DNA from 3 places in the Streptococcus sp. D7B5 genome. Region 2 is predicted to be linked to each of the others. Evidence: riboswitches for the same ligand, from Rfam matches in the RefSeq annotation. Region 2 holds a riboswitch; each other region holds the start of a gene.
The links. A riboswitch is a leader RNA that binds a small molecule or an ion and turns the genes downstream of it on or off. The one in region 2 is predicted to bind thiamine pyrophosphate.

Region 1 (10,045 bases), 560 kb from region 2:
TATTTAATTACTGGACCAGTATAGCAAAAAATGAAAGCCCTAGCAAGATATTTGACTGGAAAATATATTTATATAGTTTGTTTGTTCATTCTTTTAATCTACATCAAAGGATTGCATCTGTCCTATAATTCATAACCGATATCAAAAAAGGTTAATTCTAAAGCAACTGCTTGATTCCAGCGTTTCTGAAGTTCTGTCAAATCTTCTCGGTTTTTCCCGACACGATTAAGTTCATCAACTAGAAATTGAACCCACTCTGCAAAGAAAGGACCTCTATGTAGATTGATCCATTCCGAATGAATATAGGCTTCAGGTAGTGCCAAATCTTTAGAACCCCAGTCTAAATAGAGACCTTCTGCAATGACCAGCATGACCAAAAGATGAGCATAGTCTGATGAAGCCACAGCAGAATACATTAGATCCTGAAACGCTTTTGTTACAGGGTGCAAGTTCACTTCTAGATAGTCATGCTCTGCTACCTTTAACTCTTTGAAAGCCTTTTGGAAATAACCATCTTCATCTGCTTCAAGAAAGCCCAGTTGCTTGGCAAAACGAAGTTTGGATTCAAGCTGGTCTGCATGAGCTACACAGGCACCCAGCATGGATAAGAAGGCATCAAAGAAGTGATAATCTTGAATCAGGTAGTCTTTTAAGACCTTATTCTCAATTGTCCCCGCAAAAAGTTCCTTAACAAAACGATGATTGATTGCAGCCTGCCAATCCTTCTGACTACTTTTTAATAATTCTCCAACGGTCAAACCTGGCTGAAATGCATAGTCTTGTGTTTCCATATTTATTTTTCCTTTCTTTACTCCTTAGTAATCAATAAAATATCAAGAGATACCAAGCAAAATCGTAATTCCACTTGATACTTTTAAAGAACATCGAGGGCATTTGCAGAGAGCTACCTAAACAAGCCTATCCAGTTTGTATAAACAAAAAAACTCCAATTACAATCAAGAATTAGAGTTGACTTACAAGATTAGACAGTTCTTTTCGACATACGAAAAAAACCTTTTCACATTTCCCTTCGCCAGTATTAACTGTATCAGGTTCAATGGGTATCATCTCAGCCTAAGGCACCCCAAATGTCTTTATTATTTTATTACTGGACCAGTATAACAGAAAATGAAAGTCCTAGCAAGATATTTGACTGGAAAATATATTTATATAGTTTCTAATAACGATTTAATCTTTCTATACACGAAGAAAAACCTCCACATAAGGTGGAGGCCGTCTTCTTTATCAATACAATTTTAAGTCACGAGGGTCAACTGGGAAGGTTGGATTGTATGGGTTGTGACGGAGTTTGAAGTGTTTGACATCCTCAATAGTCTGAGTTCCAGATAACTGCATGACTGTCTTCAATTCTGCATTCAAGTGCTCAAAGACTTGACGCACACCAACACTACCGCCGAGAGCCAAGCCATAGATAACAGGGCGCCCAATAGCTACCAAGTCTGCTCCTGAAGCCAAGGCTTTAAAGACGTGCTGACCACGACGAACACCAGAGTCAAAGACAATTGGCACACGTTTATCAACTGCTTCAGCCACTTCTTGAAGTGAGTCAAAGGATGCTGGTCCACCGTCGATTTGGCGACCACCGTGGTTGGTTACCCAGATACCTGAAGCTCCCGCAGCAAGCGAACGTTCAACGTCCTCACGGCATTGTGGTCCCTTGACATACACAGGAAGTCCTGAGTATGTAGCGATAAATTCGACATCGCGTGGAGACAAGCGTTGTTTAGCTGACTTGTAAACAAAGTCCATTGATTTTCCAGCACCTTCTGGCAGGTATTCCTCAACAATCGGCATGCCAACTGGGAAGACAAAACCATTGCGCTTATCAACCTCACGATTCCCTCCTACAGTTGCATCCGCCGTCAAGACTATCGCTTTATAGCCTTCAGCCTTCACACGGTCCATGATATGGCGGTTAATTCCATCATCCTTACTAAAGTAAAATTGGAACCAATGAGGTGTTCCTTGAAGAGCTTCCGTAATTTCTGGAAGGTCAACGGTAGAGTAGGAACTAGTTGTATAGAGAGAACCAAATTCATGCACACCACGCGCAGTAGCTACTTCCCCCTGTTCATTTGCCAATTTATGAGCCGCAACAGGCGCCATAATAATTGGTGAAGATAATTTTTCACCTGCAAATTCAATCTCTGTACTTGGATTTTCAACATCACAAAGCGTATGAGGAACAATAAGTTTGTGGTTAAAGGCACGGATGTTCTCGCGTAAAGTGAAAGTATCCTCTGCTCCACTAGCGATATAACCAAAGGCAGCTTTAGGAATGACTTGTTGCGCCATTGGCTCCAAATCATAAGTGTTAATAAAATCTACAGGTCCTTCTGCATTGCTTGTTTTATATGACATAAAGTGTCCTCCTTATTAAGTAAGCGTTTACTTTGTCTTACATTAACTATCTTACCTCTTTTTCAGAATCCTTTCAAAAATTTTGTCTGGAAATTTCAAACTGATTATCTGAATATGCCCCAAAAAAGAGAGGACTCTCATTCTACCATTATCCTATATTCTTCTTTACCTTTAGGAACCTTTGTTTTATTGCCCACATATAAAAATCAGGTAACCTTGTGACTACCTGATTTTCTATGTTTTAAGCATTTTGCCAATTTTCTTGGTCTTCTTTAAAGCGTTTTAGGAGGTCGAGTCCTTCTGGCGTAATGTAACCTTCTTCTTGGGCTAGGTGGATGAGTTCGCTGTAGTTAGAAAGTGTCACCAATTTCACATCAGCATCCGCAAAATTCTTATCGGCTTTCGGCAATTGATAACTGAAAATCGCTACAACTCCAAGCACATCTGCTCCTTCGCGTTTAGCTGCTGCTACGGCTTCAAGAACAGACCCACCCGTTGAAATGAGGTCTTCAACCACTACCATCTTTTGCCCCTGAGCTACACGACCTTCGATTTGATTACCAGCTCCGTGGTCTTTTGGTTTGCTGCGGATATAGGCAAAAGGCAAGTTCATCTTGTCAGCAATGATCGCTCCGTGTGGAATTCCTGCTGTCGCAGTTCCTGCTATCACTTCTACTTCTGGAAATTCTGCTTTAATAGCTTCCACAAAACCATTTTCAATTAGGGTACGAGTCTCTGGATAGGCAAGCGTCACACGGTTGTCAGTATAAATCGGCGATTTGATACCAGATGCCCAAGTGAAAGGCTCCTCTGGTTTGAGGTAAACAGCTTGGATTTTCAAGAGGTGGCTAGCGATATCTTTAGCAAGTGTCATAGTATTCTCCTTTTGTTTTTATAATCTATTTCTTTAATTTCTGTCTTGGTTCCATTCATCCTTAATAGCATGATAAGCTACAACAGGATCTTCAGCTTGGGTAATGGGACGTCCTACTACGATATAGTTACTACCGATTTGATAGGCGTCAGCAGGTGTCATGACACGTTTTTGGTCTCCTACCGCAGCTCCCGCCGGACGAATTCCCGGTGTCAAACAGATAAAGTCTGGATTGGTGGCCTGCTTGATGAGTTGCACTTCCTGAGCTGAACAAACCACACCGTCCAAGCCCGCTTCAGCTGTCTTCTTGGCATAGTGAATCACAGACTCTTGCAGAGTGGTTTGGATATTTTGAAAATCCTGCATCTGGCTTTCCGACGTTGATGTCAGCTGGGTCACAGCGATCAATTTGGCTTGTGTCCCCAGACCTTCACGCGCAGCCTTCATCATCTCCACACCACCAGCAGCATGAACATTTGTCATGTCTACACCAAGCTGAGATAAGACCTTCATGGCCGATTTAACTGTATTTGGAATATCATGTAGCTTGAGGTCCAGAAAGACACTATGCCCTAGTGACTTCAAATAACGGACAACTTCTGGACCTTCCGCATAATAAAGCTCCATTCCCACTTTTAAATAAAGACTTTCTTCTGCTGGGAAAAGAGATAAAAATTCCTTGACCGCCTCAAAACTAGGAAAATCAAGAGCAATAACTGGACGATGTTCACGCATACCTTTCTCCTTTTACCTTTACGAGCAAGAGAGTATGGTCAAAAATAAACCACGAAAAAAGGAACCTGCCAACAGCAAGGTTCCACGAAAAATGGGTAGAGTCCACCCTTTCACCGTCTAACCTTAGCTGCCTCTCTGGACTGCTTTAAAGGTTTTTTTCTATTCTATTATTTATACTAGGACTTGTCAAGCAAAAACTCGAAACTGGACTTCTATACCATTCAAAATCAAGAGGAAAAGTTAGTCTATCGACTCTGTGATTGCTGGCTCGTTTGGCTTTGATTTCCTTGTTCTTCTTGTTTTTTCTTTTCTTCTTCCTGTTTTTTCTTCTCAGCTTCCTTGGCCTCTTGCTTGGCTTTTTCCTCAGCCTCTTCTATCAATTTATCCGCTATCGTATAGCTGTATACTCCAGCTTCCATATCGACTACACTCGGTTCTGACAATTGTGGTTTGATTTTGCTGTAATAAGGCAATTTCTTGCTCAATTCTGATAGAGGAACCAAAATTTCATCTGTATCCAGCATAGTAATTTTTAAAAGATCTGCTGTTGCCTTGCTCGGCGCTAATTCGATTTTCTGGATTTGACTCTTGATATCCTCACTGATGGTAGACAATCCTGTGATCAGCTCTTTCACCTGCTGCTCGTCGTTAAAGGTAACTGTCAGATAAGTCTCGGGCAAGTTTAAGCGATCAATAGGAGTTGACTCTACTGTACCACTAGAAAGAATAGGATAATGTTCTTCACCAGACACATAATAACCGACAATATCAAACTCCTTAACCTCAATCGTAAAGTTAGTCGGAAATTGATAGTCAATCTTCGCCGATTCTATCCAATGATTGGACTTGATTCGCTCAGCGTATGTTTCCTTATCCAACAATAGAGCTAAAGTATAGTCGCTATCTTGAATCCCAGAAGCCTGTTTGATGTCATCCGCCTGCGTGTTACTATTTCCCTTAACCTCGATATTTTTGATGGTCGAAAGTGGAGTCAATAGATAGACTGAAAGAAGAAGGACCAGGACACTGGGTACCAAGATACTCACAGCTCGCCAAATATGAACAGGAGCAATTTTAGGCTTGGCAGGTTTTTCTGGTTTCTCTGGTTTTTCTTTTTTCTTCTTCTCTTTTTCCTCTTTGACTTTCCGGTCATCCTTTTGAGATTTTTCTTCTTTTTCGGATGATTCTTCGTCTGGAACAGTTTCGTTCTGGTCGGAATCACTTGATGACTTCTTACTTTCCTCTAACGACTTAGAGTTTTTCCCCATTCGAGCTTGTTTTTCCTTTTCCTTCTCCTCAGCTAGGACAGCTTCTTCCTCAGCCTTTTTTTTCAGGTATTCCTGGTTTCGTTTCTGCCATTCAGACAATTCTTTCTTAGGGTTTGATTCTTTTTTCTTATCCTTTGACATTGATATTCCTTATGCTAGGTCTTTTCTTAATAGATCGTAAAAATCTGCAAGAGATTTCAATTCAGTCGAAGCTTTCATGCTAGCTTGGTATTGGTCCTTGTGACTAAGCAAGTGACTGAGTTTCGCCTCCAAGCTTTCCAAGGTCAAGTCACTTTCTTGAAGTTCTTCTGCATAGCCTTTCTTAACAAAATAGGCTGCATTTTCAATCTGATCTCCTCGACTTGCTTCACGACCCAATGGTACGATGAGATGGAGTTTCGCCATGGCCAAGAGCTCAAAAATCGTATTGGCACCGCCACGCGTTACCACCACATCTGCCATCTCCATCAAAGGTTGATAGAGATCCGTCACATAATCAACACGAAAGAGATTTTGACTCAACTCATTGAGGCTAGAATCTCCAGTGAGATTGATAATATTGTAGCGCTCTGTCAGTTCTTGCTTATAATCTGTCACCAATTGGTTAAAGACACGAGCTCCTGCAGAACCACCAACAAACAATACCGTTGGCAATTTAGGATCAAAGTGGGTTTGGATATCCACCAATTCATCTGGTTCAGGAGTCTTTTGGTCTGAAACCTTGGTCACTGCCCCCACATGTTCAACCTTAGACAAACTTGAAGCTTGCTCAAATGTTGAATACATCTTGGTCGCAAATTTATAGGCAATTTTATTGGCCAAGCCCATGGACAGGTCCGATTCGTGGATAAAGACAGGCACTCCTGACACACGCGCTGCGATAACGGGCGGTACAGAGACAAACCCCCCCTTTGAAAAAAGAGCCTGTGGACGCAGTCGTAACATGATAAAGAGCGATTGGACAATTCCCCAACCAACTTTGAAGACGTCCAGCATATTTTGCCAAGAGAAATAGCGACGCAACTTCCCAGTCGCAATGGAGTGGAAGGTCACATCCAGACCTGACTTGAGGATTTCTTGGTGTTCAATTCCATGCTTGTCACCAATATAGTGAACTTCCCAGCCATCTTCAATGAACTTGGGCATTAACAAAAGGTTGAGGGTGACATGTCCAACCGTCCCCCCACCTGTAAAGACAATTTTTTTCATATTATTCCTTTAACTCCGCTACTGTGTCGATAAAGAGGTCGCCACGTACTTCAAAGTTAGCATACATATCCCAGCTAGCATTGGCAGGACTGAGGAGAACCACATCTCCTTGAGTCGCGAGCTCATAAGCCTTGCGGGTCGCATCAGCAATATCTGTCGCATCTACATAAGCCACACCAGCCTTATCCGCTGCCCGTTTGACACGTTCTGCAGATTGACCGAGGATAACCATCTTCTTGAGCCCAGTAATATCTGGCACCAATTCGTCAAACTCATTGCCGCGGTCCAAACCACCTGCAATTAAGATAACCTTACTGTTGTCAAATCCTGACAAGGCTTTTTGAGTGGCTAAGATATTGGTTGACTTGCTATCGTTATAGAATTTGACACCCTGAATTTCATCCACAAACTGGAGACGGTGTTTGACACCTCCAAAGGCTGATAGAGTTTCCTTGATGGTTTGGTTATCCACACCACGGAGCTTGGCTACAGCAATAGTCGCAAGGGCATTTTCTACATTGTGGCTACCTGGAACTCCGATTTCATCAGCTGCCATGACCACTTCCCCACGGAAGTAGAGTTGACCATCTTCCAGATAAGCTCCATCAACCTTTTCCAATGTTGAAAATGGAACAACAGTGGCTTGTGTTTTGCTAGCCAATTCTTTTGCCAAATCTTGGTTAAAGTTCAAAACAAGGAAATCATCCGCTGTCATCTTGTTCTGGATATTCCACTTAGCTGCCACATACTCTTCAAAAGAGCCATGATAGTCGATATGAGTTGGCATGAGGTTGGTAATAACCGCAATCTCTGGATGAAACTCTTGAATTCCCATTAGTTGGAAGGAAGACAGCTCCATGACAAGGGTATCCTTGTCTGTCGCAGTTTGAGCCACTTGACTAGCAGGATAGCCGATGTTCCCTGACAAGAGACCGCGTTGACCAGCAGCAGTTAAAACTTCCCCAATCATCGTCGTTGTGGTTGTTTTCCCATTTGAACCAGTGATACCGATAATTGGCGCTTCTGAGATTAAATAAGCCAATTCCACCTCAGTCAGGACTGGAATCCCCTTTGCCAATGCCTTTTCAATCATGGGATTGCTATACGGGATACCTGGATTTTTCACCATCAGAGCGAAATCTTCATCCAAGAGCTCCAAAGGATGCCCACCAGTGACAACCTTGATTCCCTCTTCTAGCAAGCTTTGAGCAGCAGGATTCTCCTCAAAAGGCTTGCCGTCATTTACTGTCACAATAGCACCCAGCTTGTCCAACAAACGGGCCGCAGACTCACCAGACTTAGCCAAACCTAAAACAAGTACTTTCTTATTTTTAAATTGATCGATTACTTTCATGTCTCAAACTCCATTTCTACTCCTACTATTTTACCATTTTTATGGAAATAATACTAAACGAAAATGCTCTAGCCTTCATTCTAGCATAGAAAAAGAGAGCTATGGCTCTCTTTCTTTTTATCTTCTTTTGCTCTTTTTTTCAGACATGAGCGTAATGTCTCTCAAGCTAAAGTAAGCCAGGGCCAGCATGGCGATTGTGACAAAGAATTCTGTCGGTAATTGGAAGATTTGCAAGATGGACAACATCAGCAAAATCAAGAGTGCAACAACTACAAAGACCAAGATAACGATGTTGACTGTTCCTTTAATACTTTGAGGTGTCGCAAATACATAGAGTAGTAATAAGAGTATCCCTATGATTAAATAGACCATCTTTATCTCTTTCTAGCTCTTATTCAGCTGATTTTTTCTTTTTATTGGCTTTCTCACGCTCTGCCTTATTGAGGATTTGCTTACGCAAACGGATAGACTCAGGCGTTACTTCCATGTACTCGTCGTCGTTCAAGAACTCAAGTGATTCTTCAAGGGTCAAGATACGAGGTGTCTTGATAACCGCTGTTTGGTCCTTAGTAGCTGAACGGACGTTGGTCATTTGTTTGGCCTTGGTGATATTAACTGTCAAGTCGTTTTCACGAGAGTTTTCACCGATGATCATTCCTTCGTAAACCTCAGTACCTGGGTTGACAAAGATTGTACCACGTTCTTCGATCGACATGATTGAGTAAGTTGTAGCCTTACCAGCATCGATGGAAACAAGGGCACCACGGTGACGTCCACCAATTTCACCTGGAATCAATGGCAAGTATTGATCAAAGGTATGGTTCATGATACCGTAGCCACGAGTCATTGACAAGAACTCAGTTGAGTATCCGATCAAACCACGCGCTGGAACAAGGAAGACCAAACGAGTTTGACCATTACCAGTTGAAATCATATCCAACATTTCACCCTTACGTTCAGAAAGGCTTTGGATAACAGATCCTTGGTATTCTTCTGGAGTATCGATTTGAACACGTTCAAATGGTTCACATTTAACACCGTCAATTTCTTTTACAATAACCTCTGGACGAGACACTTGAAGTTCATAACCCTCACGGCGCATGGTTTCGATCAGGATTGACAAGTGCAATTCTCCACGTCCTGAAACCGTCCATTTATCTGGTGAATCAGTTGGGTCAACACGAAGGGAAACGTCTGTTTGCAATTCTGCTTGCAAGCGTTCTTCTACCTTACGAGAAGTCACCCATTTACCTTCTTTACCAGCAAATGGTGAGTTGTTGACCAAGAAGGTCATTTGAAGCGTTGGCTCATCGATGTGAAGGATTGGAAGAGGCTCAACTGCATCTGTCGGTGTAATCGTCTCACCAACAAAGATATCTTCCATACCGGAAACGGCAATCAAGTCACCTGCTTTTGCTTCTTGGATTTCACGACGTTCCAAACCAAAGAAACCGAAAAGTTTTGTAACACGGAAGTTCTTCGTTGTACCATCTAGTTTAGAAAGGGTAACTTGGTCCCCAACTTTCACACTACCACGGAAGACACGACCGATACCGATACGACCTACGAAGTCATTGTAGTCCAAAAGTGACACTTGGAACTGCAAAGGTTCATCTGAGTTGTCCACTGGAGCAGGAATATGATCGATAATGGTGTCAAAGATTGGTGCCATTGTTTTTTCTTGATCAGCTGGATCGTCTGACAATGAAGAAGTTCCGTTGATAGCTGAAGCATACACCACAGGGAAGTCAAGCTGGTCGTCGTCTGCACCAAGCTCAATGAAGAGCTCCAATACTTCGTCTACTACTTCTGCTGGACGAGCTGATGGTTTGTCGATTTTGTTAACAACCACGATTGGGACAAGGTCTTGTTCCAAGGCTTTTTTCAATACGAAACGAGTTTGTGGCATGGTTCCTTCGTAGGCATCCACGACCAAGACAACACCGTCAACCATCTTCATGATACGCTCAACTTCTCCACCGAAGTCCGCGTGTCCAGGTGTGTCCATGATGTTGATACGAGTTCCGTTGTAAGCAACGGCTGTATTTTTCGCAAGGATGGTAATCCCACGCTCTTTTTCGATATCGTTTGAGTCCATAGCGCGCTCTGCCAATTCAGTACGTGCATCAAGAGTTTCAGATTGTTTCAATAATTCGTCAACGAGGGTTGTTTTACCGTGGTCAACGTGGGCGATAATCGCAATGTTACGGATATCTTCTCTTA
Region 2 (10,045 bases):
CCTTATCCACCTTTTGAATCAAGAGGGGCAGGATGATATTGCCAAGCACCGTCTTGTGCTCCAAAAGCAAATCCTTTTGCAACATATAACTCACGCGCCCCTTGGGATTTTCTTCACCGTCCAAGACAATTCGCCCAGACTGGACTTCTAAAATCCCAGCGATTAGGTTAAAGAGAGTGGTCTTTCCAACACCACTTGGACCTAGGATAGAAACGACTTCACCTGAAGTCACCTGTAGGTTGATATCCTCTAAAATCTTTTCATCGCCATAGGCATAGCTGACGTGTTCTAGTCTAATTTCTGTCATTATTTTACAAATTCGTTAGTGAAGCCCTTGTCAGTCAAGTCTTCTTTAAGGATACCATTTTCTTTGTCCCATTTGTAGAAGGCATTCCAGCGGTCAGCGTCAAATTGTCCCCATTTTTCCTTGTCGCTTGCGTATTCTTTTGACAAGTATTTTTGAGATTCGATGACAAAGTCACGTTTTTCCTTGAGTTCAGGTGCATTCTTGATGAGGATATCTGCAGCTTCTTCTGGGTGTTCCATAGCATATTGGTAGCCTTTTTTGATGGCTTGGATGACTTTACGAGCTTCTTCCTTGTTGTCTTTTAGATAGTCGTTGTTTGCGATGATAACTGGTGAGTAGTAGTCAAACTCCTTGACATAGTCTTTTAAGTACATGAAGTTAGCATCTACGCCTTGAGATTTGGCAAGGATACCATCCCAACCGTAGTAGATCCAAGCGGTGTCAAAAACGCCATTGGCAATTGGTGTGATGGAGTTTGAGTCGTTGTTTGGTACTTTTTCGACCTTCTCAAAGTCTCCGCCTTGTGATTCTACCAAGGTTTTCAACATAGCAAGCTCCGTTGGGTCATTCCAGGTTCCGTATTTCTTGCCAACCAAGTCTTTGGGACTGCTTACATTGTCAGATTTACGAGAAATGATTCCTGATGTATTGTGCTCAACGATAGCGGCAACAGCAGTAATGCCTGCACCTTTTTCCAATTTCTTAGCCATGTAGTCCTGGAAATAGATAGCAAATGGCGCCTTGCCATTGATCACCAAGTCAGACGAGCTTTCTTCTGGTGGCAATTTCAAATCAACATCCACTCCAGCTTCTTTGAAATAACCTTTTTCCTTGGCAACGTATAGCCCTGTGTGGTTAGTATTTGGCGTCCAGTCTAGGATGAAGTCAATCTTCTTAACTTCTGCTTCTTTGTTGTCCTTAGAAGCAGTTCCTTGGCCACAAGCCACAAGCACGACAGCTACAAGAGCTGTTACAATCATTAAAAACACTTTCCATGTTTTCTTCATTTTCACTTCCTCTTTTCTTTTTCTAAAACATCCTTATCTTAGGGATGTTTCCATTTAATCACATATTTTTCACTGATATCGACCAGCTTCATACCCAAAAGACTGATAATCGACACCAGAATAATAATGGCAAACATGGTATCATACTGAAACAGTTTTTTAGACTGAATCATATAAACACCAAGACCTTCAAAACCTCCCAACCACTCAGATACCACTGTTGTGATAAAGGCGTAGGAGACACTGACCCTCAGACCTGCATAAAAGTAAGGCAGACTGACCGGGATTTTAAAATGCCACAGGATTTGCCAAGGGTTTGCCCGCATCAGACTAAACAAGGTCAGCATATCCTTGTCACAGTGCCTAAATCCATCTAAAATACTGACGATGATAGGGAAGGTTGTCGTCAAGATAATCAAGACAATCTTGGGCAAAATCCCATAACCTAGCCACAAGACCAGGATAGGAGCTATGGCAATGGTCGGAATGGTCTGTACAACCACCATCATAGGGTAAATCAGGTCATTGAGCCAAGTCAAACTATCCATAAGTACAGCCATGAGACAGGCAATCAAGACTCCCAAGACTAGACCTAGCAAAGCCACTCTCAAGGTCGCCCAGCTATGGTGCCAGAGAAATTCTCTGTCACGAACAAAGGCCTGGAGAATTTCAAAAGGGGTTGGCAGGATAAACTTGGGTAAAAGTTTGAATATTCCCGCTAACTGCCAGATTGACAAGACTCCTAGAAAACCCAATAGACTAATGTGTCGTCTCAGTATACTTTTCAAGTTTCTCATCAATACTTAAAATCTCTCCTACATTTATTTTGACATTGGCAAAGACATTATCTGCTTCCTGCCCTGCCACTTCAAGCGCTTCTTTGAGAATACGCATGAGCTCATCAAACTCCCCTTCCAAGACCGTTTCAAATGGTGTCACTACCATGGTCACGGACTGAGCTTGCAGATAGGTAATAACCTGATCGATAATAGCAATTCGGTCAACCCCCTGCGATAGGGGCAAGACTTGCAAGGCAATGCTTGCTTTCATAAAAACCTCCTTTTCTCAGGTTTCCTTTTGACAAAAAGAAAACCCCTTCCATATATGGAAAAGGTGCAGAATTCGGCTAAGTATCGTTCCCTACGCTGGCATTACCCAGATCAGGTGCGGTCGAAGTTTAACACTTCCTCTCAGACTGTACACAGACTCCCATATCTTATATGGAAATATAGTAACGCAAATACAAGGAAAAGTCAAGGAAACTGCTTACAGAAAATCATGAAAAAGAGCTTGAAGGCAAATGTTTCAAACTCTTTCATAACTTTCTTATTTAGCCTCGTACCATGTTGCCCCTTCATTTTCATCTGCGATAAGGGGAACACTGAGCTGGATGGCTTCTTCCATGGTTTGTTTCACTAGAGCTTTGACGGCTGCTAGTTCTGATTTCGGAACCTCGAGGACGATTTCATCATGCACTTGCAAGAGCATCTTGGTCTGATAGCCACCTTCCACTAGAGCTTTGTCTAGCTGGATCATTGCAATCTTGAGAATATCTGCTGCAGATCCCTGGATAGGAGAGTTGATAGCTGTCCGCTCTGCAAAACCACGAATGTTAAAGTTGCGCGAATTAATATCTGGTAACTCACGACGACGCTTGAAGAGAGTCTCTACATAACCCTTATCACGCGCCTCACGCACCACTTCATCCATGTAGTTTTTAATACCTGGGAAGCGTTCAAAGTAAGTGTCGATGTAGGCTTTAGCCTCTTTACGGCTGATGCCCAGATTATTAGACAAACCAAAGTCTGAAATTCCGTAAACCACTCCAAAGTTGACGGCCTTAGCATTGCGACGATCATTTGGAGTCACATCCTCAGGGCGTTCAATTCCAAAGACCCGCATGGCCGTCGAGGTATGGATATCTGCTCCCTCTTGGAAGGCTTTGATTAAGTGCTCATCCTTAGAGATATGCGCCAAAACGCGCAACTCAATCTGCGAATAATCCGAGCTAAGAAGAACGCTATCCTCCCACTCAGGCACAAAAGCCTTACGAATGAGACGGCCTTGCTCCAAACGCACAGGAATATTTTGCAAGTTTGGATCTACACTAGACAGACGCCCAGTCTGAGTCAAATCCTGCACATAGCGCGTGTGGATCTTGCCATCATCCAAAATCCAGTCTTGCAAACCAATCACATAGGTAGATTGAATCTTAGCAATCTGACGGTAGTCTAGGATTTTTTTAACAATCGGAGCAATGGGAGCTAGACGCTCTAGCACATCCACAGCTGTCGAGTAACCTGTCTTGGTTTTCTTGGTATATTCCAGAGGAAGACCGAGCTTTTCAAAGAGAAGCACGCCCAACTGCTTAGGGGAATTGATATTAAACTCCTCACCAGCCAGTTCATAAATCTCCTGAGTTAATTTTTCAATGACAAGTTCATTTTCAGCCTGCATCTCAAGCAAGGTCTCTTTCTTGACTGTAATTCCAGCGATTTCCATCTTGGCAAGGACAAAAGCCAGAGGTTGCTCCATGTCATAGAGAAGGTCTAACTGCCCATGTTCACTGAGTTTTTCAAGTAAAACCGGTTCCGTCTCAACCAATACAGCAACCTTGCGAGCCAAATGCTCCAAGAATTTCTCTCTCTCAGGGATGGCTTTCTTGACCCCCTTACCGTAGAAAGTCTCATCATCAGTCAGATAAGTCTGGCCATAGAGACTCGCAATAGTTGAGATTTCATTGTTCTCGACTGTTGAGAGTAAGTATTTTGCCAAACGACTGTCAAAAGCAGGTGCCTGGAGGTTCAAACCCAAGCGATTTAAAAGAACCTTCGCTTTCTTAAAGTCATACACTTTCAGAGGTGTTTTTTCTAAAAATTCCTTGAAAACCGGCTCCTGCAAGAGCTCAAGTTTGTCTGTAGCGTAAAGTTTATCTCCGCAGGACCAAGCAAAACCAACCAAGTCATCTGTATGGTAATTCTCCCCAAAGAGCTCAAAGTGGAAGATGGAGTCTGCGCTCAGCATGTCTTGACTGACGTGGTCAACGATAGTGAAATCCAAGCTCTCAGGCGCATCCTTTGACGAAACATTTAGAGCTTGTTTGAGCTGTTTGAAGTCCATCTCATCGTAGAATTTCCCGAGATTTTCCACATCTGGGCCATTATAGACCAAATCATCAAGACCAATCTCAATCGGTGCCTGAGTCTCAATGGTCGCCAAGGTTTTAGACAAAAAGGCCTGTTCCTTGTCATTGATGAGATTTTCCTTCATCTTAGAAGCCTTCATCCCATCGATATTTTCATAAATACCCTCAAGCGAACCATGTTCCAGCAAGAGCTTGATACCCGTCTTTTCACCGATTTTCGTGACGCCAGGGATATTATCAGACTTATCCCCCATAAGAGCCTTAAGATCAATAAACTGAGCTGGTGTGAGGCCCATTTTTTCCATGAGATAGTCTGGTGTAAAGGCCTCAAACTCAGCCACACCTTTCTTGGAAATCTCAACCACCGTATGCTCATCCGTCAACTGGATCAAATCCTTATCTCCGCTAACGATAGTCACATCAAAAGAATCCTTCTCAGCCAAACGACCTAGAGTCCCGATGATATCATCAGCTTCATACTGGGCCAACTCATAATGGCGAATCCCAAGATGATCTAACAACTCACGAATGAAGGGAAATTGCTCACGAAACTCATCTGGAGTTTTAGCACGGCCACCCTTGTAGTCTGCATACATCTCTGTTCGGAAAGTCGTCTTTCCTGCATCAAAGGCTACCAAAACATGACTGGGCTCAACCCGCTCTAAGACATGATTCAACATGAGTTGAAAGCCATAGATTGCATTGGTATGAAGGCCATTAGCATTTTTAAAACGATCCAACTGCTGATAGAGCGCAAAAAAAGCCCGAAAAGCAACAGAAGATCCATCAATTAATAATAATTTTTTCTTGTCCATACACCCATTATAAAGGAAAGCAAGGAAAAATACCATCGGAAAGAGCTGAAAAACGCGGACTTATCCCTATTTCACCATAAAAAAGAAAAGGACTATTCAAATCCTTTTCTTTTATTGATTTCATGCGATTTATTTGTTTAATTTTCTCTTTGCAAATGGTAGCAAACCAAGAAGGAGACCAACAAATCCTAACGATGCGACTGCTGAAGCATCTTTGCTTCCTGTATTTGGAAGGAGTTGCTCATCTGTTGCTGCAGGCGCTTTGTAGGTACGATCTTGTTCAGTTCCAAGAGTAGGGTTTGTAGCCAAAGGAGCTACACTGCCAGTGTATTCCGGAACTTCATTTACTGCAGGTTCAATCTTTTCAGCATAGGCTGGAATAGTAGTCACTGCCGGAGCACCACTTTCTGCATAAACTGGAACATTTGCTACGGTTGGGGCACCGCTTTCTGCATAAGGCAGAGTGTTGTTTACTACTGGTATACCACTTTCTCCGTAAGCTGGAACATTTGCTACGGCTGGGGCGCCACTTTCTGCATAAGGCAGAGTGTTGTTTACTATTGGTGTACCGCTTTCTCCGTAAGCTGGAACATTCGCTACGGCTGGAGCGCCACTTTCTGCATAAGGCAGAGCATTGTTTACTATTGGGGCACCGCTTTCTCCGTAAGCTGGAACGTTCGCTACGACTGGAGCGCCACTTTCTGCATAGGCTGGGAGTTCATTTACAGCAGCTTCTACCGCGTTTGCACCTTGCTTGTATTCTGGCAACTCTGCAGTTGCAGCTTCTACTGCGTTCACCCCACCTTTAAAGTCTTCAATTTCAAGAACAGCTGACATGACACTACTTAGAGTCTTAATAGCATCCTCATAGTCTGCTAAAGCTTGTTGCAAGTCTTTGACTTGACTATTCTTGTCACCAGAAACTTGTAAACTTGATAATTGCGCTTTAATCTTAGCAACTTGCTCTTCTAATTTACTCAGCTCAAGTTTTTTCGCATTACTATTTTCTTCTGCTGCTTCCTTGTCGGCTGCAGCGAGTTTAGCTTGGTCTTGACTTGAGAAATCTTCTTGGCTCTTCACTTCGGCCGGTGTCACCCGATCGCTGTCTTTTGCCAAGAAATCATCTAACAAATCTGACGCATCAATGTCACCTTCTTCGATAGCTTTCAAGATGCCGTCCTTGCCAATCACTTCTTTAGCTGCCTTAATCACCGCTTCCTTATCAGTGATAGTGACATCTTTGTTGATGTCGTCGATGGTCTCTTTTTCAATTTTTTCTAAGGTAGCGATTAAATCTGAGCGAACTTTTGCTGCCTCTTCTGCTGCTTCCTTGTCGGCTGCAGCCAGTTTAGCTTGGTCTTGGCTTGAGAAATCTTCTTGGCTCATCGCTTCGGCCGGTGTCACCTGATCGCTGTCTTCTGCCAAGAAATCATCTAACAAGTCAGATGCTTCAATATCTCCATCTTCGATAGCTTTCAAGATGCCGTCCTTGCCAATCACTTCTTTAGCCGCCTTAATCGCTGCTTCCTTATCAGTGATAGTGGCATCCTTGGTGATGTCGTCGATGGTCTCTTTTTCAATTTTTTCTAGGGTAGCGATTAAATCTGAGCGAACTTTTGCTGCTTCCTCCGCTGCTTCCTTGTCGGCTGTAGCGAGTTTAGCTTGGTCTTGGCTTGAAAGTTGAGATTGAGTTTTTGCTTCGGCTGGTGTTACCTGATCGCTGTCTTCTGCCAAGAAATCTGCCAGTAAGTCGGACGCTTCGATATCGCCTTCTTCGATAGCTTTCAAGATAGCATCCTTGCCAATCACTTCTTTAGCTGCTTTGATCGCCGCGTCCTTATCAGTGATAGTAGCATCTTTGTTGATGTCGTCGATGGTTGATTTTTCGATACCTTCAAGCGTTGAAAGCAATTCGCTGTGAGCTTTTTCTTCCGCTGCTTGCTTAGCTTCTTCCTCTTTCTTGGCTTCCTCAGCCGCTTCCTTGTCCGCTGCAGCGAGTTTTGCTTGGTCTTGACTTGAGAAATCTTCTTGGCTCATCGCTTCGGCTGGTGTTACCTGGTCACTGTCTTCTGCTAAGAAATCATCTAACAAGTCTGAGGCATCAATGTCGCCTTCTTCGATAGCTTTCAAGATGCCGTCCTTGCCAATCACTTCTTTAGCCGCCTTGATCGCTGCTTCCTTATCAGTGATAGTGGCATCCTTGTTGATGTCATCTATGGTTGATTTTTCAATTTTTTCTAAGGTAGCGATTAGATCTGAGCGAACTTTGGCTGCATCAACCTGAGCCTCTTTATCAGCTTCATCTAACTTAGCTTGGTCTTCATCTGTGAATTCTGATACAGGTTCAGCTACTGTTTTATGCTCGCTTGTATCTGCTGGCCAGTCTACAATAACATCACCAATCTCCAAATCCTCATCTGCGATAGCCTTCAAAAGATTTTCTTTACCAATCTCTTCTTTGGCTTCTTTGATGGCCGTTTCTTTATCGGTGATTGAAGCGTCTTTTTTAATATCTTCAATTACAGCATTTTCAAGAGATTCTAGGGCTTGAACCAGAGCATCCGTCGCTTGAGAAACTTGTTCTTTGGCATCTTTTTCAGCCTGGTCTAGTAGAGCCTTCTCCTCAGTAGATAATTTTTTATTAGTTTGAACTTCAGGACCTGTTACCACAGCCTTATCTTCTGCACCTTCTGGCAATTCAGCGATGATATTATCTAAGCTAAGCTCTCCAGACTCAAGAGTATCTGAAATATACATCTTACCGATATATTCCTTCACAGCTTCAGCTGCATCCTCTTTGTCCTCAATCGCTTCCTTATCCTTAATATCACTAATAGCCTGTTCCTCAAGTTCATCCAAAGCCTTCATCAACTCTTCTTTGGTCATTTTAGCTGGATTTGTCGCACCAGGATTAGCTGGACTAGCGTTTTCTGATCCCTTTTCAGTTTGAGCACCGCTCTCCCCTTCTGTTCCAGCTTGTGGTTGTGCAGGAGCAACTGCCTGCTCTTCTGCTTTCCCTTCATCTGCCTTAACTACTGAAGGCTGTGAAACGAGTACACTAGCACCCAATACAGCTGCACTTGCTAAACTTGTTAAAATAACTTTCTTCTTGTCCATTAGACAAAGCCCCTTTTATAGTTTTTAATGTTATTATATTATACTATTCAAAGAACGTCAACTAATTCGATATCCATTTTAAAATTTTATCAACAAGAAGAAAGCTTGTATAATGTTTAAGAAACACTTCCTATTCTTACCCCATCACTGTCTAGTCTGTAGCCATCAATAATCGTATTAACAGCTAAGGCTCCCGAAGCATCGACATAGTAATGTTTACCCGAGACTTGGAACCATTGACTAGCTTTCATCCGACCAGATTCCTCTAAGTAATACCAAGTTCCCTTGTCTTTAACCCATCCCGTCTGCATCTCACCCGAAGCCTTTAGATAATACCAGTGAGAGTCATCCTTAATCCAGCCAGTTGACATGGCCCCATTTTCTTTTAAATGATACCAATTGCCATTAACTTTTTTCCATCCTGTCGCTAGCTTACCATTCTCTCTGTAATACCAACTCCCTCCTTCTTTTTTCCATCCATTCTCTGTATTGCTTAACTCTGCATACTGCACATATCTTCTAGAACCGCTATAAGACAAATAACCGAGCCACTTATAACCGTCCTTTTCAAGAACTTGATCATAACTCACACTCTCACCAGCATAATAGTAGTCAATAACCTGTCCTGTACTCGACGGTTGGTCCATAATCGGCGATTCCCCCGTGAATACTATTGTCCCACTGGACGGAAGCTCTGAGTTACGAGTATTCTCACCTGCACTATGGCTAGTAGATAAATCCTTGAAATGAATAAAACCTGTCATCGAACTAGCCTTGACTTTTCGACGGTTATACTTTTCTCGAACCCCATAGTTATACTCTTCGATTTCAATCGTATCCCCTGATACATTTGATACCCAGGCCACGTGCCCATAATATCCTTCTGTCGACCAAGCAATAGCCCCAACTTCTGGCTTAGTATCCACACGGTAGCCTTCTCGCCTTGCACGATGTCCCCATTCATTCGCATTTCCGTAGGCAGGAGGAATCTCAAAGCCATTTACACTACTCAAACGAAAGGCCGCAAAAGAGGTACACTGGCGAGAATACATCCGCCACTGATCGATTTCAACACTACCATTTTTGTAGTGAAGCGGATAGTCATCTCCACGCGCTACACTGTCGGCCTGAACTGATTCTCCACCAAACAAAAAGGTACTCGTAACGAACAAAGTAGCCAGCCCTACACTCAACTGAGTACATCCACTCTTCTTAACTCCTGATTTTAAAAACGTCATTCATTCTCCTTAATAATATAAATTTTCGAGGTTACCCTCGTTTATACTATTCGGGAGAAAAAGAAAAAAGTGAGCAAAGCTCACTTCATTTTAGGATTCTTAGTCTAGATAGCGAATCAAGTTCTTTTCTGTCAGGATATCTGAGTAGGTGAAGGATTCAACGTAGACATTGGCTTGTTTGTCTCCTTCAACATCCCCAAATTCAACGATAAATAGAGATGGATAAACCTCAATTAGCTTACCCAATCTATTTTTTTGGCGCTTACGGCCATTTTCCAAAGTCATTTCAACGACTTGTCCCTCATGTGCCTTGATTTCTTCTTTGATTTTTTTCATCTTGGCTACATCTGTAAATGCATCTGACATCTTATGCCTCCCTCTTTGAGATACTTGAAAATTTATTGTATTCTTTTTGG
Region 3 (10,045 bases), 580 kb from region 2:
CATCTTGGTAAATAGCATCTCGCATAGCCTTGATGTGGGCTTCTAGATAAGCAATCCGATAGTCATCTGCTACGTATCCATTTTCATCTGGCGTGTCCATAGCACCGAGGCCATTTTCTACGATGAACATAGGCTTTTGATAACGATCCCAGATAGCATTGAGGGTGATACGAAGCCCCAGTGGGTCAATCTGCCAACCCCATTCAGAGGATTCTAGATAAGGATTTTTGATAGAGGCAAAGACATTTCCAGCGGTCAGATTCGTCACTTCTGGATCGCCTGAGGCCACTCGACTCGCATAGTAAGAGAAGGAAACAAAATCAACAGTGTGATTCTTCAACAAATCCAAATCCTCTGCCGTCATTTCAATTTCTATCCCCTCACGCTCCCACTGTTTCTTGGCATAGTTTGGGTATTCCCCACGCGCTTGGACGTCAATGAAGAAGTAACTCTTACGGTCTTCCTCCATAGCTGCCCAGTAGTCTCTCGGATGGGCAGTGTTGGGATAGTATTGTCCTGCTGCCAACATACATCCCACCTTGTTTTCTGGATCAATTTCGTGAGCAATTTTAGTCGCCATAGCCGAGGCTACCAGCTCATGGTGGGCTGCTTGGTATTTGATCTGTTCTTGATTTTCTCCTTCTTCAAAACAAATCCCAGCTCCTAAAAAGGGGGCATGCAGAATCATATTGATTTCGTTGAAGGTGAGCCAGTACTTGACCAAGCCCTTGTAACGGGTAAAGAGGGTGTGACAGAGATTTGCGTAAAAGTCCAACATACGACGATTGCGCCAACCACCGTACTCCCTAATTAAGTGCATGGGGCAATCGAAATGCGTGATGGTCACCAGTGGTTCAATTCCATACTTGTGGCATTCCTTAAATAAATCCTCATAAAAAGCTAGACCAACTTCATTTGGCTCTGCTTCGTCACCTTGAGGAAAAATCCGAGTCCAAGCAATGGAAAGTCGATAGGTTTTAAATCCCATTTCTGCAAAAAGCGCAATATCTTCCTTGTAATGATGGTACATATCAATGGCTTCCTTTGCTGGGTAAAAATAGCCCTCCTCAAACGAAAACATCTTTTTCTGACCTGTAATAATAGCCTCACGGTCTGGACCAATCGGTACCACATCCACATTAGCAAGACCACGGCCATCTTGATTATAAGCACCCTCACATTGATTAGCTGCCGTAGCACCACCCCAGAGGAATCCTTCTGGAAATTGTAGTATTTCTGTCATCACTTTACCTCGATTGATTTATTACTTCTATTATACTAAAAAGGAGGCAAAAAGTTTGGAACCCTCTGGATAATAATAGCACTAAACTTACTTTTATATATACGAAAAAAAGACTGAAACCAGTCTTCTTTTTAAATCAAAGCTGTGATAGCCGTTACTAGGCCAAAAACGATACCTGGTGCATTAGCAGCCGCAAGTGGAATATCTCTTTCTTTCTTGAAAAGACCGTAGTAAACCCAGAGACTACAGTTGATGGCTGCAACCAAGGGCTGGATAAAGTTCCCTTTTTGACCAGCCAGGTTGTTCATAATTTGTGGGAAGTAAGACACATACATCATAACAGACATAAAGGTCGCTACCCAACCTAAAATTTTCATTTGTTTTTCAGACATTTTCAAAACCTCTTTCATTTTTACTGAATCTTATTTTAAAATATTCTTTCAAAACAATCAAGTCTTTAAAACTTTTGTTATAAAGATATAAACTATCACAATCTTGTTATAAGAAAGAGGGAACAGAAAAAAGACCGAATTGCTCCGTTCTGTTTACTCAATCAAATATTAGAAAATGAATACTCCTTTTCAATGAATCGATTGATTGATGGTAAATAAGCCGTTAGAAATTATTGACAGTATCGAAATTTTCTAGTAAAATGAATTTTGTTAATACCTAAATGGTGTGTAGTTTTCTATCAACATAGTCAGGAGAAAAGGAACTTATGCTAAAAAAATTTAATGAATTGTCACTGAAAGATAAGGCTTATCTAATTGGCGGTTTGAGCTTATTAGTCATTGTGATCTCATTTGGTCTACTCAATCGTCAAACAGTAACTGTCAGTCTTGTCTTTACACAACTATCTGCTCCCTTGATTTTGGTGATTTTTACTTGTCTAGTAATCGGGATCATTGCTGGTAGTGCTATTGGTATTAGCTATCACCATAACAAGACTCAAGATCTGAGAAGCCGCATTGCTGAAGCAGAAGCGACTATCAATATAAAAGACAGGGAGCTTGTCCAGTACGAGGAACAGGTGCAACAATTAAAACAGGAAGCCAAACAATAAGTGTAGAAATCATAACCACCCGTGAAAACGGGTGGTTTTTTGTCTCGCACCTAACGGAGCGAGACGGACTGAAAGTCGCATAAATACAAAAAAGATCGAATTGCTCCGATCTTTTTAAGTTTCACTCCAAGAATGTTTAGATAAAAAATTTGATAATAGAATTACCTACTTCATACGATAAAAATCAATCACTAGACCAGCAGGCCCTTTAACTAATAAGGACTCTGTTCCCCAATCCGTTTCACAAAGACCGTGTAAAATCTCGACACCGATCTCTTTTAACCGTTGGTAATTCTGATTTAGATCCTCAATCTCAATATGAAGAATGATTCCTGACTGAAAATCTTCCAAAGGAATCAAATGATTTTGGGACAACATCAGACAGTGACTGCCAATCGTAAACTGAGCAAAACTGTCATCAACATAATCGGACTTTTTATCCAAAATACGCTCCAAGTCAGCACAGACTTGTGGAACATCTGAAACGATAATATCTAATTGATTTAAATTCATTTACTATACTCCATAAAAAGACCGGATTGCTCCGATCTTTTTAAGTTCCACGAAGGAATTATTTAATTGCGCGTGATTGCAAACCTTCTTCTTCCAAGAAGAGACGGAATGGTACGAGTTCTTCTGCTTCGTATTTTTCCTTGAAGGCTTTGATTGCTTCTTCTGAGTGTTGTTTTGGATCCAATTCAAGTACTTCTACTGGAAGCGGACGGTGTTGAGAGATGCGAGCATCGATCACAACAGTTTTACCTTCTTTGTTCAATTTAACAGCTTCTGCAACAACTGCGTCGATGTCTTCGATACGATCAACTGTAAATCCAACAGCTCCTTGAGCTTCAGCGATTTTCGCATAGTCAGCATTAGGGAAGTCACAACCAAACAAGTGTTTGTTTGTGTCTTCGTATTTGTCCTTGATGAAGGCATATTTACCATTTGAGAAGACAACGTTGATAACTGGAAGGTCGTATTGAACGTTTGTGATAACGTCTGGGTAGCACATGTTGAATGCACCGTCACCCATGATGTTCCATACTTGGCGATCTGGATTGTCTTTCTTAGCAGCGATACCACCAGGAAGGGCAATACCCATTGTCGCAAAGAGTGGAGATGTACGCCACATGTTCTTAGGTGTCATGTGAAGGTGACGAGTAGATGTTTGAGTAGTGTCACCTACGTCGATTGAGTAGATAGCGTCTTGATCAGCATGTTTGTTGATTGCATTGTAAACTTGGTACAATTGCAATTCACCCTCAGTTTTACCTTCGAGTTTGTTCATGTAATCACGCCAGTTTTGGTTGTTCTTCACGTTTGCACGCCACCATGGAGTAGATTCTACTGGGTTCACTTTGTCAAGGATAGCTTTCGCTGCTTGACCTGCGTCACCAAGGATTGAAGCGTCAAGGGCGTGACGTTTGCCAAGTTTGTAAGGGTCGATATCAACTTGGATGAATTTTTCAGTGTTCTTGAATGCTTCGTAAACTTCAGCAAATGGGAAGTTTGAACCAAGGAAAAGAACTGTGTCTGCTTCGAAGACCACTTCGTTAGCTGGTTTCCAACCAACACGGTAAGCAGAACCTGTCAAACCTTCGTAGTTCCATTCAAAGGCTTCAAAGTTTTTACCAGTTGTGATGATTGGTGCTTTGATTTTACGTGACAATTCAGTAATGACTTCACCAGCTTTAACACCACCGTAACCAGCATAGATAACTGGGCGTTCAGCATTGTTTAAGATTTCAACAGCTTTGTCAATTTCAACTTCGTTCAAAGCAGGAGCGATGAATGAACGTTCGTATGAACCTGAACCATAGTATGAGTTTTCATCGATTTCTTGGAAACCGAAGTTTACTGGGATTTCAACAACAGCTGGACCTTTTTTAGAAACTGCAGCACGGCAAGCTTCGTCAATTACTTTTGGCAATTGCTCAGCGTAAGCGACACGTTTGTTGTAGACAGCGATACCGTTGTACATTGGGTTTTGGTTCAATTCTTGGAAGGCATCCATGTTGAGTTCGTTAACAGGACGTGATCCAAGGATAGCAAGGAATGGAGTGTTATCCATAGCTGCATCGTAAACACCGTTAATCAAGTGAGTCGCACCTGGACCACCTGAACCAACTGCAACCCCGATTGAGCCACCGAATTTAGCTTGCATGACCGCTGCAAGAGCACCTGTTTCTTCGTGGCGAACTTGCAAGAAGCGGATATCTTTGTCTTCAGCCAAAGCGTCCATCAATGAGCTGAGTGTTCCTGATGGGATACCGTAGATGGTGTCTACGCCCCATGTTTTCAATACGTTGAGCATTGCTGCAGATGCAGTAATTTTCCCTTGAGTCATAATGATAACTCTCCTTCAAATATTTTTAAAACTTGATAAACCCGTTTTCATATACTAATTGGAAACGTTTCAGCAAATTTTTACTCTACTACTTTACCACATTTGTTTTGGGTCTCCTAAGAATGTGCTCAGAAGTTCTTATTCTCTATTACAGTACAGTTTGAAAACGTTTTATATAACTGTTTTATAATAAAAAGCGAGCAAGCTCGCTTTTAGTCTATTTTACTAAAGTTTAGCATGAGTGAACTGGTTAAAACAGATACAGAACTAAAGGCCATGGCTAGACCAGCCAGTTCTGGATTGAGAACGAGACCAATTCCTGAAAAGACTCCTGCTGCAATCGGAATTCCGGCGACATTGTAGATAAAGGCCCAGAAAAGATTGAGCAGAATTCGATTGAAGGTTTTCTTGCTCATGTCAAAGGCACGAACCACTCCTAGGAGGTTATTAGTTGTCAACACCAAATCTGCTGACTCGATGGCAATATCTGTTCCAGCTCCCATAGCAATCCCCACATCTGCTACACTGAGGGCAGGAGCGTCATTGATACCATCACCAACAAAGGCCACTTTCCCAGCTGATTGTAGTTTATGGATTTCATGGGCTTTTTCTTCTGGCAAGACACCTGCAATGACCTCTTCGATTCCAATCTGATCGGCAATAGCACGCGCCACGCCAGCATTATCCCCTGTCAGCATGACTGTTTTAAGTCCACGTTTTTTCAGCTGACTGATGGCTAGCTTGGCATTTTCCTTGGGGATATCTTGCAGGGCAAGCAAGCCTTTGATTTCATTGTCAACAGCCAAGTAGACAACTGTCTTAGCTTCTTTTTCTAGTTCTTCTAGTTTTTCTTGATAAGTGCTTGAAATGATCATCCCATCCAGCATTTTAGCATTTCCAAGCAAGACTTGTTTCCCAGCTATTTGCCCTGAAACACCTTTTCCATGAAGGGCTTGGAAATTTTCAACAGTTTGAATCTCAAGTCCAGTTTCAGTCGCTCGCTTGACAATGGCCTCAGCCAGTGGGTGCTGAGAGGCTTCTTCTAAAGAAGCTGCTAAGCCAAGTACTTCTGTCTCATCGCCAATGATATCTGTTACCACTGGTTTTCCTTCTGTCAAAGTTCCTGTCTTATCAAAGACGAGAGTTTTGACTTTCTGGATTTCCTGTAAGACGGTTCCATTCTTGAGGAGAACGCCCATTTTGGCACTACGCCCAGTTCCCACCATGAGAGCCGTTGGTGTTGCGAGTCCCAAGGCACAAGGACAAGCGATAATCAAAACTGCCACCCCATAAAGCAGAGAAGTCACAAAGCTAGCCCCAAGTAAGACAAACCAAACCCAAAAAGTCAGAATCGCTAAAATGACGACTGCTGGGACAAAAATCCCTGAAATCTTATCCGTCAAATCCTGAATTGGTGCTCGGCTAGTCTGGGCTTTCTTCACAAAGTCCACAATCTGAGCCAAAACTGTCTCTGAACCAACTTTTTCTGCTTTAAAAACCAGTGTTCCGCTATTATTGATAGTGGAGCCAATGACGGTATCTCCAACTGTCTTGTCTACCGGCAGGCTCTCACCTGTCACCATGGATTCATCAATACTGGACACACCTTCTACTACGACCCCATCAACCGCAATCTTTTCACCTGGTCGTACTCGAATCAGGTCACCTACCTTGACTTGCTCTAAGGGGACTTGAACATAGTTATCCTCACGCAAGACTTCTGCAGTTTTAGCCTGCAAGTCCAGTAATTTCTCCACAGCTTGGGAAGTATTTTTTCGCATTTTTTCCTCAAAAACGGCTCCCAAAAGAACAAAGAAGAGGATAAATCCAGCACTTTCAAAGTAAACGGGGAGACCAGCGAAGAGGGCAACTAAGCTATAGAAATAGGCCACTAGAGTTCCCAGAGCCACCAAGGTATCCATATTGGCATTGTGCTTTTTAAAGCTGGCCCAAGCGCTTTGGATATAGGGACCACCTGCTACTAGCATAATGGGTGTTGTGGCTAGAAAGGTTCCCCAATGCATGACTTGGTGACTAATGCTGCCTGTCAACATCCCAACCATGAGAAACACAAGAGGAAGAGTAAAAATACTAGTAATCCAAAAACGTTGCAAAAGTGACAAAGATTTTCGAGTCTTCTCAACTACGGTATAACTTCCCTTTTGCATCTTCATGCCACATGAAAATTCATGTTGCCCCAACTCTTGAGGCGTAAAACGAATTGTCTTCTCCTCGTCCACGCCGATTGGTTCCAAGATACCTTCTTCTTCAAAAAGGATTTCTTTGTAACAGTTTGATGGCGTCACACGATGAAAAGTTATCTCAGCCGGAATCCCTTTTTGAAGCTGAATATGAGCTGGATGATAGCCTTTTTCAGCTCGGATACGGATTTTTTGAATGCCATTTTCTAGGCTTGCTTTCACAATTTCTGTCATAGTCTCCTCCTACTCTACAATCATCTTGCCGTGCATCATGTTCATACCACATGCAAAGCCAAACTCTCCAGTCTGCTCAGGTGTGATTTCCACTACATACTCTTCACCCATAGGAAGATCCGCATGCACACCAAAATCTGGAAAGACGATCTGATCTAGACAGGGTGAAGGGTCCTTGCGGTCAAAGACAATGCGGGCTGGCACTGATTTTTTAAGAATAATCAACTCAGGCGTATAGCCCCCCATGACTTCCACTCGGATCTCTTGGTAACCCTTTTTTTGCTGGGCCTTTTGTCCAGATTTTTCAGGCTTTTTGAAAAACCAAAACAAGATAAACGCGATAAGGGCAATACAAATAATGGTTACAATACTATTTAACATGACGTCTCCTTTACATACAATTACATCTTACTTCTGTTACAGCGCTTGATTTCTTCTTAGAAATCACAGCTTCTAAGTCTTCCAAGTCAGCCAAAGTGAAATCACATTCCACAATCAAATCAGCCAACAAGTTCTTAATCCTACGAGAACAAACCTTGTCTTTGATATCTTGGACAAGCAAGTCTCGACTCTGGTCCAGAGTTAAAAGGGCTGAATAGACAAAGAACTTGCCTTCTTTTTTCCTTGTCAGACACTCTTTCTCAACTAAACGAGCCAAAAGAGTTTGAATGGTCGACTTGGACCAGTCGAACCGCTCCGCCAGAACCCTGATCAAATCCGTACTGGTCTGCTCTCCTTGCATCCAAATAATCTTCATGACCTGCCATTCTGCATCTGAAATCTGCATCATCACACCTCCTAAATCTACATTTGTCGATTACAGTTATTAGTATACTCTCAAAATCTACATTTGTCAACTATAATTTTTATTATTTTTTCGAAAAATAGAATTCTAATCCTGTAACGAGAGATTTGCAGTCAAATTTCACTATATAAACTATAAAAATATGCTATACTGTAGAAAAAAGAAAACAACCACTAGGGGTGCGTAAAGCTGAGATTAACGACTGTTATATCCCTTTGACTCAATCTAGGTAATGCTAGCTGATGGAAGTGGAAATGATAATGAGGACTAGCTAGTCTTCTATTGCTTTCCTCAAACAGACTAGCTTGTTCTTGAGAATACAAACTTCAGTTGGTTGGGAGGTTTTAGATGACTTATTTACCCGTTGCTCTATCCATTGCAGGAACTGACCCTAGTGGCGGTGCTGGCATTATGGCTGATTTGAAGTCATTCCAAGCGAGAGATGTCTATGGAATGGCCGTTGTCACCAGCCTTGTCGCTCAAAATACCAGAGGTGTTCAATTAATCGAGCACGTCTCCAACCAAATGCTGGAAGCTCAATTGGAGAGTGTCTTTTCGGATATCAAACCTCAGGCTGTGAAAACTGGTATGTTGGCAACTACTGAGATCATGGAGATCATCCAACCCTACCTTAAAAAGCTGGACTGTCCCTATGTGCTGGACCCTGTTATGGTCGCTACGAGTGGGGACACCCTGATTGATACCAGTGCGAGAAGCTTCCTAAAAACAAACCTACTTCCCCTTGCAACCATTATCACTCCCAATCTTCCTGAAGCAGAAGAGATTGTTGGTTTTTCAATCCATGATCCAGAAGACATGCAGCGTGCTGGTCGCCTGATTTTAAAAGAATTTGGTCCTCAGTCTGTAGTTATCAAAGGTGGTCATCTTGAAGGTGGTGCCAAGGATTTCCTCTTTACCAAGGAGGAACAATTTGTCTGGGAAAGTCCACGAATTCAAACCTGTCACACCCATGGTACTGGATGTACTTTTGCTGCAGTGATTACGGCTGAACTAGCCAAGGGGAAGACCCTTTATCAGGCAGTCGATAAGGCCAAGGCCTTTATCACAAAAGCCATCCAAGACGCCCCTCAACTCGGTCATGGTTCTGGCCCAGTCAACCATACAAGCTTTAAAGATTAAGAAAAAACTCTCTAGTTCCCACTATAAGGGAATTAGAGAGTTTTTGATTAGGAAATAATGTCATCTAGCTTTGTTAAAAAAGCTTGCGTTTTTGCTTCTATATCTTCTGCCTGCATCAAATCACGGACAACGGCTACCCCTGCTATACCAGTTTCAGCAAGTTGGTCAATATTCTCTGACGTCAGGCCTCCGATAGCAACTACTGGAATGGCGACCGTTTGGCAAATTGTTTTCAAGGTTGAAATCAGGGTGATGGGTGCATTTTCTTTGGTCGTAGTTGGGAAAATGGCTCCTGTTCCCAAGTAATCCGCACCCGATGTTTCCGCCTCAAGAGCCCTTTTTACTGTTTTAGCAGTGACACCGAGGATTTTTTCAGGACCCAAGACTTTGCGGGCAACCGAAACTGGTAGTTCATCGTCGCCTATATGCAACCCAGCAGCATCAACCGCGAGACAAACATCCAAACGATCATCGATAATCAAGGGGACCTGATAGGCATCGGTTATTTCCTTGACTTGTTTTGCCAGTTGATAGTATTGATTGGTGGTGAGATTTTTTTCTCGTAGTTGGATGATGGTAACACCTGAACGGCAGGCCGTCTCGACTTTTTCAAGAAAGTTTTCCAAGGAATCTTGGTAGCGATTGGTTACCAGATATAGTCTGAGTGCTTCTCTATTCATAAAAGTCTCCTTTGATAGCATCTAGCCAATTTTTATCTCTTTTTAGAAGAGAGAGCTGATTGAGAGTTTGAAAGCGGAAATCTTCCAATCCCATTCCTTGAACAAGAATTCTCTCAGCAGAAATATTGAGATAAGAAACCGCTAAGCACGAAGCTTCAAAGGCAGTCTTTCCTTGGCTGAGAAAAACGGCAGTCAAGGCTCCAACCAGGTCTCCTGTCCCCGTTATCCAGTCTAATTCGTCACAGCCATTTCCCAATACAGCAACTTGATTCTCTGAAACTATGAGGTCCTTAGGTCCAGTTACTAAGAATGACATACCAGGATAAAGCTGA

Region 1: linked by a shared signal. The riboswitch ahead of P8P68_RS00440 (TenA family protein) and the one ahead of P8P68_RS07350 (thiamine-binding protein) in region 2 are both predicted to bind thiamine pyrophosphate.
Region 3: linked by a shared signal. The riboswitch ahead of thiD (bifunctional hydroxymethylpyrimidine kinase/phosphomethylpyrimidine kinase) and the one ahead of P8P68_RS07350 (thiamine-binding protein) in region 2 are both predicted to bind thiamine pyrophosphate.

The regions. Positions count from the first base shown of each region.
Region 1 is NZ_CP121467.1:84,733-94,777, reverse strand. It holds gene P8P68_RS00440 (TenA family protein) at 123-791, opposite strand; TPP riboswitch at 1,009-1,097, opposite strand; gene lctO (L-lactate oxidase) at 1,246-2,382, opposite strand; gene pyrE (orotate phosphoribosyltransferase) at 2,624-3,256, opposite strand; gene pyrF (orotidine-5'-phosphate decarboxylase) at 3,290-3,991, opposite strand; gene P8P68_RS00420 (FtsQ-type POTRA domain-containing protein) at 4,237-5,400, opposite strand; gene P8P68_RS00415 (UDP-N-acetylglucosamine--N-acetylmuramyl-(pentapeptide) pyrophosphoryl-undecaprenol N-acetylglucosamine transferase) at 5,410-6,468, opposite strand; gene murD (UDP-N-acetylmuramoyl-L-alanine--D-glutamate ligase) at 6,470-7,822, opposite strand; gene P8P68_RS00405 (DUF3165 family protein) at 7,940-8,194, opposite strand; gene typA (translational GTPase TypA) at 8,214-10,045, opposite strand, start outside.
Region 2 is NZ_CP121467.1:1,494,980-1,505,024, reverse strand. It holds gene P8P68_RS07365 (ABC transporter ATP-binding protein) at 1-307, opposite strand, end outside; gene P8P68_RS07360 (ABC transporter substrate-binding protein) at 307-1,314, opposite strand; gene P8P68_RS07355 (ABC transporter permease) at 1,353-2,111, opposite strand; gene P8P68_RS07350 (thiamine-binding protein) at 2,074-2,364, opposite strand; TPP riboswitch at 2,435-2,537, opposite strand; gene polA (DNA polymerase I) at 2,641-5,274, opposite strand; gene P8P68_RS07340 (SIALI-17 repeat-containing surface protein) at 5,404-8,391, opposite strand; gene P8P68_RS07335 (CHAP domain-containing protein) at 8,508-9,629, opposite strand; gene P8P68_RS07330 (Veg family protein) at 9,729-9,995, opposite strand; gene dnaB (replicative DNA helicase) at 9,997-10,045, opposite strand, start outside.
Region 3 is NZ_CP121467.1:99,319-109,363, reverse strand. It holds gene P8P68_RS00520 (6-phospho-beta-glucosidase) at 1-1,243, opposite strand, end outside; gene P8P68_RS00515 (SemiSWEET family transporter) at 1,375-1,635, opposite strand; gene P8P68_RS00510 (LapA family protein) at 1,962-2,306, shown strand; gene P8P68_RS00505 (VOC family protein) at 2,472-2,819, opposite strand; gene spxB (pyruvate oxidase) at 2,878-4,653, opposite strand; gene P8P68_RS00495 (heavy metal translocating P-type ATPase) at 4,866-7,088, opposite strand; gene P8P68_RS00490 (cupredoxin domain-containing protein) at 7,098-7,469, opposite strand; gene P8P68_RS00485 (CopY/TcrY family copper transport repressor) at 7,480-7,875, opposite strand; TPP riboswitch at 8,059-8,157, shown strand; gene thiD (bifunctional hydroxymethylpyrimidine kinase/phosphomethylpyrimidine kinase) at 8,242-9,033, shown strand; gene thiE (thiamine phosphate synthase) at 9,081-9,713, opposite strand; gene P8P68_RS00470 (hydroxyethylthiazole kinase) at 9,706-10,045, opposite strand, start outside.